DNA from 2 places in the Kitasatospora sp. NPDC030952 genome. Region 1 is predicted to be linked to the other one. Evidence: riboswitches for the same ligand, from Rfam matches in the RefSeq annotation. Region 1 holds a riboswitch; the other holds the start of a gene.

Region 1 (3,971 bases):
GTCAGTCCTACGCGGGGCATGGCTTCGGGCTCTCCGTGCGGCGGTGGGGGCGGGGCAGGCGGGGGATCAGGCGAGTTCGGCCAGGAAGGGCAGCAGGGCGTCGGCGACGGCCCGGGGGTTGTCGGCCATCGGGTAGTGCCCGGAGCCCTCGATCATGACCTTCCGCGCGCCGAGCTTCTCGGCCTGGAGGTCGGCGACGGCTTCCGGCTTCGGGAAGTCGGGGTCCTTGCTGCCCATCAGGACGAGGGCGGGGCAGCGGACGGCCGCGGTCCAGCCGATCGGCGCGGAGTCGCCGGTGACGTGGCCGCGGGTGGCGGTCTTGCGGCCGGGGGTGCGCAGGGCGGCGACCAGTCCGTCCACGTAGCCGTCGAGGTCGGCGGGGCGGGGGCCGGGGAAGGCCATCTTGCGCAGGTAGAAGCCCCAGACTCCGGGCCACTGGACCATGGCGGCGCCCATCGCGACCATGACGCTCCGCATGAGGGCGTTGGTCCGGTGTTCGACGAAGGCGTCGATCAGGGCGATCCCGGCGACCCGCTGGGGGGCGTCCCCGGCGACCTTGACGACGGTCGCGCCGGTGTAGGACTGGCCGACCAGGACGGCCCGTTCGATGCCGAGGTGGTCGAGCAGGGCGAGGACGTCGGTGGCGACGGCGGCCGGGCCGTAGTCGTCCCAGACGATGGAGGACTCGCCGAAGCCGCGCAGGTCCATGGTGATGACCCGCTGGCCGGCGGCGGTGAGCAGCGGGTGCAGGTGCCGGTAGGCGCGGCGGGAGTCGAGCATCCCGGGGAGCAGGACGACGGGGGTGCCGTCGCCCTGCCGGGTGTCGTCGTACGCGAGGCGGCCGCCGGGGACGTCGAGGTACTGGGTGCTCGGGGTGGTGGTGCCGGTCATGGTGGGCCTCCGCTGGCTCGCTCGGTGCTGGCGATTGCTTCCGATAGCCATAAAGCTAAGGCTAATAGCCTTAGCCGTCAAGGGCCCTTCCCGGATCCGCTCAGACCCCCTCGACCCTGAACGGGTCGTGCTCGCTGAGCAGCTTCTCCAGCCGGGCCTGGTCGACCCGGGCGACGGTGTCCGAGGACTCCTGCCGGTCCCGGATCACCTTGGCGAGCGTGAAGGTGGAGGTGACGGTGTAGAGGAGGCCGATCCCGAGGAAGGCCCGGGTCCAGCCGCCGACGGGCAGGTAGGCGATCCCGGCGGCGAGGGCGGTGCCGGAGATGGTGAAGGAGAGGACGGCCTGGACGTAGTACGCGGCCGTGGTCCGTGACTGCATCGGTGCGTTCATGGCGCCAGGATGCGGCGAGCGGGCCGGTCGCACATGAGTAGGAGTACTCAGATGGGCCTGGCGAATGAAGGGCCGTTCGTTGACGACCGATCACCTGTTCCCCAGCCGTCCCGGACGGATGGCTTGGAATCAGGGCCTCCTAGGATTAACGTTTGATAACGCAGCGCGGTCGTCAACGCCGTACCCAGACGGCACCGTGCGCCGTCGCCTAATCCCACCGGCCGGCCTCCGGGCAGGTCAGGGAGCCGGGGAACCACGTTCCTTGGGGTGAATCGGCGGGGCCCCGGCCCGGCCGTAGGAGACCTTCCTGCTCCGAACCCGTCAGCTAACCCGGTAGGCGCGAAGGAAGGAAAGGAGCGCGCCTCCGTGGCGTCGACGCACACCCCGGCACACCCGGCCGGCCCCGCAGCCGGTACCCAGCTCCTCGACCACCCCGGCCCGGACGGCCCGGAGGCGTTCGCCCCGGAGGCCGAGGCCAACCGCCACCGGATGCCGCGTCAGACCCGCGGAGCCTCCCCGCTGCTCGGCGTCACCGCCGTCGCCGCCACCCTGGGCGCCACCGGCTTCGCCTCCGCGACCCCGGCCGCCGCGCCCGCCGTCGAGGCCCCGGACGAGTCGCCCGTCGCCCTGGCCGCCGACCCCGGCCTCGCGCTCGCCGCCCGCATCCAGCAGCAGGCCGACAGCCAGCGCACCGCCGCCGAGGAGGGCGCCCGGCTGCAGGCCGCCCAGGAGGCCGAGGCCAAGGCCGCCGCCAAGGAGGCGGAGGCCAAGCGCGCCGCCGACGAGGTCGAGCGGGCCAAGGCCGCCGCCCTCACCCTGCCGGTGAAGGACTACAACCTCTCCGCCCACTACGGCCAGAGCGCCCGCTACTGGGCCCACCTGCACACCGGCCTGGACTTCGCCGCCGACACCGGCACCGCGGTCTTCGCGGTCGGCCAGGGCACCATCACCTCGGCCGGCTGGTCCGGCTCGTACGGCTACCGGATCGTCGAGACCCTGCCCGACGGCACCGAGATCTGGTACTGCCACCTCTCCTCGATCATCAAGGGCTCCGGCAAGGTGACCGCCGGCCAGCAGATCGGCAAGGTCGGCGCGACCGGCAACGTCACCGGCCCGCACCTGCACCTGGAGGTCCGCCCCGACGGCGGCGCCCCGGTCGACCCGGAGACCTGGCTCCAGCAGCGCGGCCTCACCCCGTAGCCACCGTCGAAGGCCCCGGACGCACCCGCGTCCGGGGCCTCCGCGGCACCTCACTCCGGCGGCAGCTGCGCCGGGTACGCGTCACTCCGGCGGCAGCTGCGCCAGGTACGCGTCGATCTCGGCCGGTCCCGGCTCCGGCGCGAGCTCGGGGAACTCCTCCACCAGCAGCCGCGGCAGCCCGGGCACCGTCCAGTCGCCGAGCAGGTCGAGCGCCACCTCGGCCGCGGCCGCCTCGAAGTCCTCGAAGTCCCCGGCCAGTTCGTCCGGCATCGGCCGCCCCAGCGCGTTCAGCTCGGCCAGGTTGCGGTAGCTGCGCCGCATCAGGCCCTGCTCCAGCAGCCGCCGCGCGCCGTCGGTGGCCATGCCGACCGACAGCACCCGGCCCGGCCCCCAGCCCTGCTCGTCCGGATCGTCCAGCCAGCCGGTCGGCGTCAGCGCCTCGTACCCGGCGAGCCGCTCCTCCTCGCCCAGCCCGGCGAAGCCGGCCAGCCAGTCCCGGACGGCCGCCGGGTCCGTGACGTCCACCCCGTGGGCGTGCAGCAGCACCGCGTACAGCCGGGGCCAGGTCACCAGGTCGGCGCGGCGCAGCAGCCCGACGGCGACCTCGCCCTGCCACTCGGCCTCGGCGTGCAGCCGCTCCTGGCGCTTGGCGTTGAGCCGCTTCGCCGCCCGCTGGTGGTCGACCAGCAGCCGGACGGCCTCGCCGTAGGCGAACGGGTCCTGTTCCGGGTCGGGTTGGACGTAGAGGTGGAGCCGTTCGTACAGCAGGTGTTCCACCGCGTCGGAGGTCAGTTCGGGCCAGCCGTCGTGCATCCTGCCCTCGCCCAGCTCCAGCAGCGCCAGCACCGTGCGCAGCGGCCTCTCGGCCACCGGCGCCCGGTCCTGCCCGGCCGCCCAGGCGAGCAGGTCGGCGGCCCTGGTGCGCGGGGCGAGTCGCAGGTCTTCGTCGTTCATGTTCCGAACGGTAGCCGCCGGACGGGGATAGGGTCGGCAGCCATGGTCCCCGTACGTCTCACCGGCCCCCGGCTCGCCGTCCGCGAGTACCACCACACCCCGGCGGAAGTGGACGCGCTGCACGCGCTGTTCGGCGACCCGGAGGTGACCCGCTACCTCCCCTTCGAACCGCGTGACCGGGAGACCTGCGCCGACCAGATCGAGCTCTACCTGGAGGAGGCGATGGCCGACGAGCGGGACACCTACCGGCTCGCCGTCGTCCGGCGCGAGGACGCCGAGGACCCGGCCGACGCGGTGCCGGTCGCCCACGCCAGCCTCACCCTCGGCAGGTCCCGCTCCGCCTACCTCGGCTACGTGCTGAGCCGCCCGGTGTGGGGCCTCGGCTACGCGGGCGAGATCGCCGGACTGCTCTGCGAGCTCTCCTTCGGCCGGCTCGGCCTGCACCGGCTGGCCGCCCGGGTCGACGTGGACAACACCGCCTCGGCCAGGGTGCTCGCCCGGCTCGGCTTCCAGTTGGAGGGGCGGGTCCGGCACG
Region 2 (3,971 bases), on a different contig from region 1:
GCGGACGGCGTGCGGAAGGCGGGCGCGCGCCCGGTGGCCTCGGTGCTGCTGCTGAACCGGCTGGCCCGGCCCTGACCAGCGGCCCGGGCGGCGTGACAGCAGGTCAGTGCCGTCGTCGGGCAGGTGTGCGGATCCGGTGAAGTCAGTGCGAGAACCGGAGTTCACGCCTTCGGGGGAGTGGCAAAACGGGTAGATCTTCACTAGGGTCTGGCGTCAAACCTATTTTCCGGTATCTCACCCGAACAGGTGAGTCCGTTGGAAGAAGGAGCGGGTCCCTTGGCCTCCCACCGCCGTCCCAAGCAGCCGAGCCGCGCGCGGGTCTCCGTGCTCACCGCGGCCGCTGCGACCGCGGTCGCCCTCTCCGCCCAGGTGGCCGCGCACGCCGCGCCGCAGCCGAACACCAGCGACGTCAAGGCGCAGATCGACCAGCTCCAGCAGGAGCAGGAGCAGGCGGCGGAGAAGTACAACGGCGCCAAGGAGCGCGCGGACCAGCTCCGCAAGCAGGCCGACCAGCTGCAGGACCAGGTGGCCCGCAGCCAGGACCAGATGAGCCAGCTGCAGACCGGCCTGGCCCAGGTCGCCGGCGAGCAGTACCGCACCGGCGGGATCGACCCGTCCGTCCAGCTGATGCTCTCCTCGGACCCGTCGGGCTACCTGGAGAAGGCGTCGAGCGTCCAGCAGGCCAGCACCACCCAGACCGAGGCGCTCAAGGGCCTGCTTGACCAGCAGCGCCGGCTGGACCAGGAGAAGAGCGAGGCGGCCGCCGTGCTGGCCTCGCTGGACTCCACCACCAAGGACCTGAACCAGGCCAAGACGGACGTCAACACCAAGCTGAAGACCGCCCAGGACCTGCTGAACTCGCTCAGCGCCGCCGACCGTGCCGCGCTGAAGGCCCAGCAGCAGCAGGACGACCGCGCCTCGCGCGGCGCCGACCGGGTCGACCTCAGCAGTCTTCCGCCGGCCAGCGGCTACGCGGCCGTGGCCGTCGCCAAGGCGATGAGCAAGCAGGGTTCGCCGTACGTGTGGGGCGCCACCGGGCCGAGCACCTTCGACTGCTCGGGTCTGATGGTCTGGGCGTACGGCCAGGCCGGCGTCTCGCTGCCGCGCACCTCGCAGGAGCAGGGCCACATCGGGACCGCCGTGACGCTGTCCACCGCCCAGCCCGGGGACCTGGTGATCTACGGCGGCGACATGCACCACGTCGCGATGTACATCGGCAACGGCATGGTGGTCCACGCGCCGCACACCGGTGACGTGGTGAAGGTGATGAAGGCCGACGCGATGCCGATCAACACGATCCGCCGGATCTGACGAGCCGACACGCCCGAAGGGCCGGCTCCGGCCCTGTGATCCGCGCCACCTCCCGAGGGGGGTGGCGCTTCGGGTTCGCCCGCCTCAGTGCCGATCGGTGAGAGTCGATCAGCTTTGCGTGCGGCGGCGATCACCATCAGTCATTTTCACAAAAGAACATGGGTGATCTTCCGTCTTTTTTCTGACAAGGATTTGAACGGATCACGGTTCAGTTACTAGGGTCGTGCCTCGAACCACCGCACTGTCGATCACCCAGCCTGGGTGGCGGCGGTGGTTACCGTCGAGTTCGCGAAACAGCGGGGCAGGTCGAAGCGACTGCCCGACAGGGGAGCCCAGTAGTCGGGGGCGCTGCGGAGCGGAGCCGGGGAACCACGTTCCTCCGGGGTGAATCGGCGCCAGGTCGGCCGCAGGTGAGGCCGGTGAGGCGCCGTAGGGCATGCTTCCGGCCCGAACCCGTCAGCTCACCCGGTAGGCGGATGTAGGAAGAAGGAGTCCGCCTTCGTGGCGTCCCATCGTCGTCCCAAGCCCGCCAGTCGCGCCCGTGTCTCGATCCTGACCGGTTTCGCCGCCGCCGCCGTCGCGCTCTCCGCGCAGACCGGCGCGCACGCCGACCCGCAGCCGACCAAGGACCAGGTCAAGGAGCAGGTCGACCAGCTCAACGAGCAGGCCGAGCAGGCGACCGAGAAGTACAACGCCGCCCAGGAGAAGCAGCAGGAGCTGGAGAAGCAGGTCTCCGGCATGCAGGACCAGGTGGCCCGGCAGCAGGCTCAGGTGACCGACCTGCAGGGCGGCCTCGCCGAGATCGCGGGCGAGCAGTACCGCAACGGTGGGATATCCCCGACCGTCCAGCTGATGCTCTCCTCCAGCCCGGACAACTTCCTGAACCAGGCCGGTGCGCTCAACCAGGCCGGCAGCACCCAGAAGAACCAGCTGAAGCAGCTCCAGGACCAGCAGCGCAAGCTGGACCAGGACCGCACCGAGGCCCAGAGCAAGCTCGGCGAGCTGGAAGCCACCACCACGCAGCTGAAGGCCTCCAAGGACGAGGTCCAGAACAAGCTGAAGGCCGCCCAGGACCTGCTCAACACGCTGACCGAGCAGGAGCGCCAGGCGCTCAAGGCGGCCGAGGACAAGGCCGCCGCCGACGCCAAGGCCAAGGCGGACGCCGCCGCGAAGGCCAGCCAGCCGGCCGATCGCGCCTCGCGCGACAGCAGCCGCAGCGACCTCGGCTCGGGCGCCGCGGCCGCGCCGGTCAAGGTCGCCCCGGGCAGCTCGCACGGCGCGGCCGCGCTGGCCGCCGCCGCCACCAAGGTCGGCAGCCCGTACGTCTGGGGCGCCACCGGCCCCGGCTCCTTCGACTGCTCCGGCCTGATGGTCTGGGCGTTCAACCAGGCCGGTGTGTCGCTGCCGCGCACCTCCCAGGAGCAGGCCGGCGCCGGCACCCGGATCGGCTCGGACATCTCCCAGGCCCAGCCCGGCGACATGCTGATCTTCTACGGCGACGCCCACCACGTCGGCATCTACGCGGGCAACGGCCAGGTGCTGCACGCGCCCAAGCCGGGTGCGTCGGTCCGCTACGAGGCCGTCTCCAACATGCCGCTGGCCTCCATCGTCCGGGTCTGATCCCCGCTCGAAGGTTCACGGGCCCGGTCCTCCGTCACGGAGGGCCGGGCCTGCGGCTTTTCCGGCTGCTCGGCCTGGTGTCCGAATAGGGGTCAAATATTCGGGTCGGTAGGGGTTTGGACTCACTTGCCCGGACTCGCTAACGTCTGCCACCGGACTCCCGCTCGACGGCCGCCCAGCAGGGCGCGGCCGCGGGGCCGCGCCGCAGGAATGGAGCCGCTGCCGCCATGCCCGTGCACCGTCGTTCCCAACTGCTCGCCCGTGCGCTGGTACTGACCGCGGCCGCCACCACGGCCCTGGGCGTGGCGACCGCCGGCAGCGCCCAGGCCACCCCCGGCGCGCCGGACGCGCCCGACCGCAAGGACGTCAAGGCTCAGGTCGATCAGCTGTACGACGAGGCCGAGCAGGCGTCGGAGAAGTACAACGCCGCCCAGGAGGCGCAGAAGCGGCTGCTCGGCGAGACCACGATCCTCCAGGGCGAGGTCGCCGCCGCCCAGGACCAGCTCAACCAGCTGCGCGGGGACCTCGCCACCGTGGCCGGGGCCGAGTACCGCGGCGGAGGGATGGCCCAGACCGCCCAGCTGATGCTCTCCACCGACCCCGAGGGCTACCTGGCCCGCGCCCGGACCCTGGGCCAGGCCGCCGAACGGCAGCAGGAGACCCTGCACGAGCTGGTCACCCGTCAGCGCCGGCTCGACCAGCGCCGCACCGAGACCGCGGCCAAGCTCGCCGAGCTGGACCAGGCCCGCCGCTCGCTGGCCGAGAACAAGCAGCAGATCCAGCAGCGGCTGGCCAAGGCCCAGAAGCTGCTCAACAGCCTGGGCGCCGCCGAGCGGACCCGGATGATCGCCCAGGACGCCCGGGACGCCGAGTCGCGCGCCACCCGCGGCACCGACCGGCTGGACCTCGGCAGCGCCCCGGCCGCCTCAGAGCGCGGGGCCGCCGCGCTGGCCGCCGCGGTGCGGATGATCGGCTCGCCCTACGTCTACGGGTCCACCGGGCCCCGTGCCTTCGACTGCTCCGGTCTGATGTACTACAGC

What was found. Region 1 has a riboswitch for cyclic di-AMP ahead of ACZ47G_RS33785 (M23 family metallopeptidase). Riboswitches for the same ligand answer to the same signal wherever they lie in the genome.
Region 2: linked by a shared signal. The riboswitch ahead of ACZ47G_RS28385 (NlpC/P60 family protein) and the one ahead of ACZ47G_RS33785 (M23 family metallopeptidase) in region 1 are both predicted to bind cyclic di-AMP.

Annotation. Positions count from the first base shown of each region.
Region 1 covers NZ_JBVIFM010000027.1:104,787-108,757, forward strand. Annotated here, with positions in the region: gene ACZ47G_RS33770 (TetR/AcrR family transcriptional regulator) at 1-20, opposite strand, end outside; gene ACZ47G_RS33775 (alpha/beta fold hydrolase) at 67-891, opposite strand; gene ACZ47G_RS33780 (YiaA/YiaB family inner membrane protein) at 992-1,282, opposite strand; cyclic di-AMP (ydaO/yuaA leader) riboswitch at 1,478-1,636, shown strand; gene ACZ47G_RS33785 (M23 family metallopeptidase) at 1,649-2,482, shown strand; gene ACZ47G_RS33790 (hypothetical protein) at 2,564-3,436, opposite strand; gene ACZ47G_RS33795 (GNAT family N-acetyltransferase) at 3,479-3,971, shown strand, end outside.
Region 2 covers NZ_JBVIFM010000019.1:39,514-43,484, forward strand. Annotated here, with positions in the region: gene ACZ47G_RS28375 (NYN domain-containing protein) at 1-75, shown strand, start outside; gene ACZ47G_RS28380 (C40 family peptidase) at 277-1,311, shown strand; cyclic di-AMP (ydaO/yuaA leader) riboswitch at 1,648-1,802, shown strand; gene ACZ47G_RS28385 (NlpC/P60 family protein) at 1,813-2,931, shown strand; gene ACZ47G_RS28390 (C40 family peptidase) at 3,159-3,971, shown strand, end outside.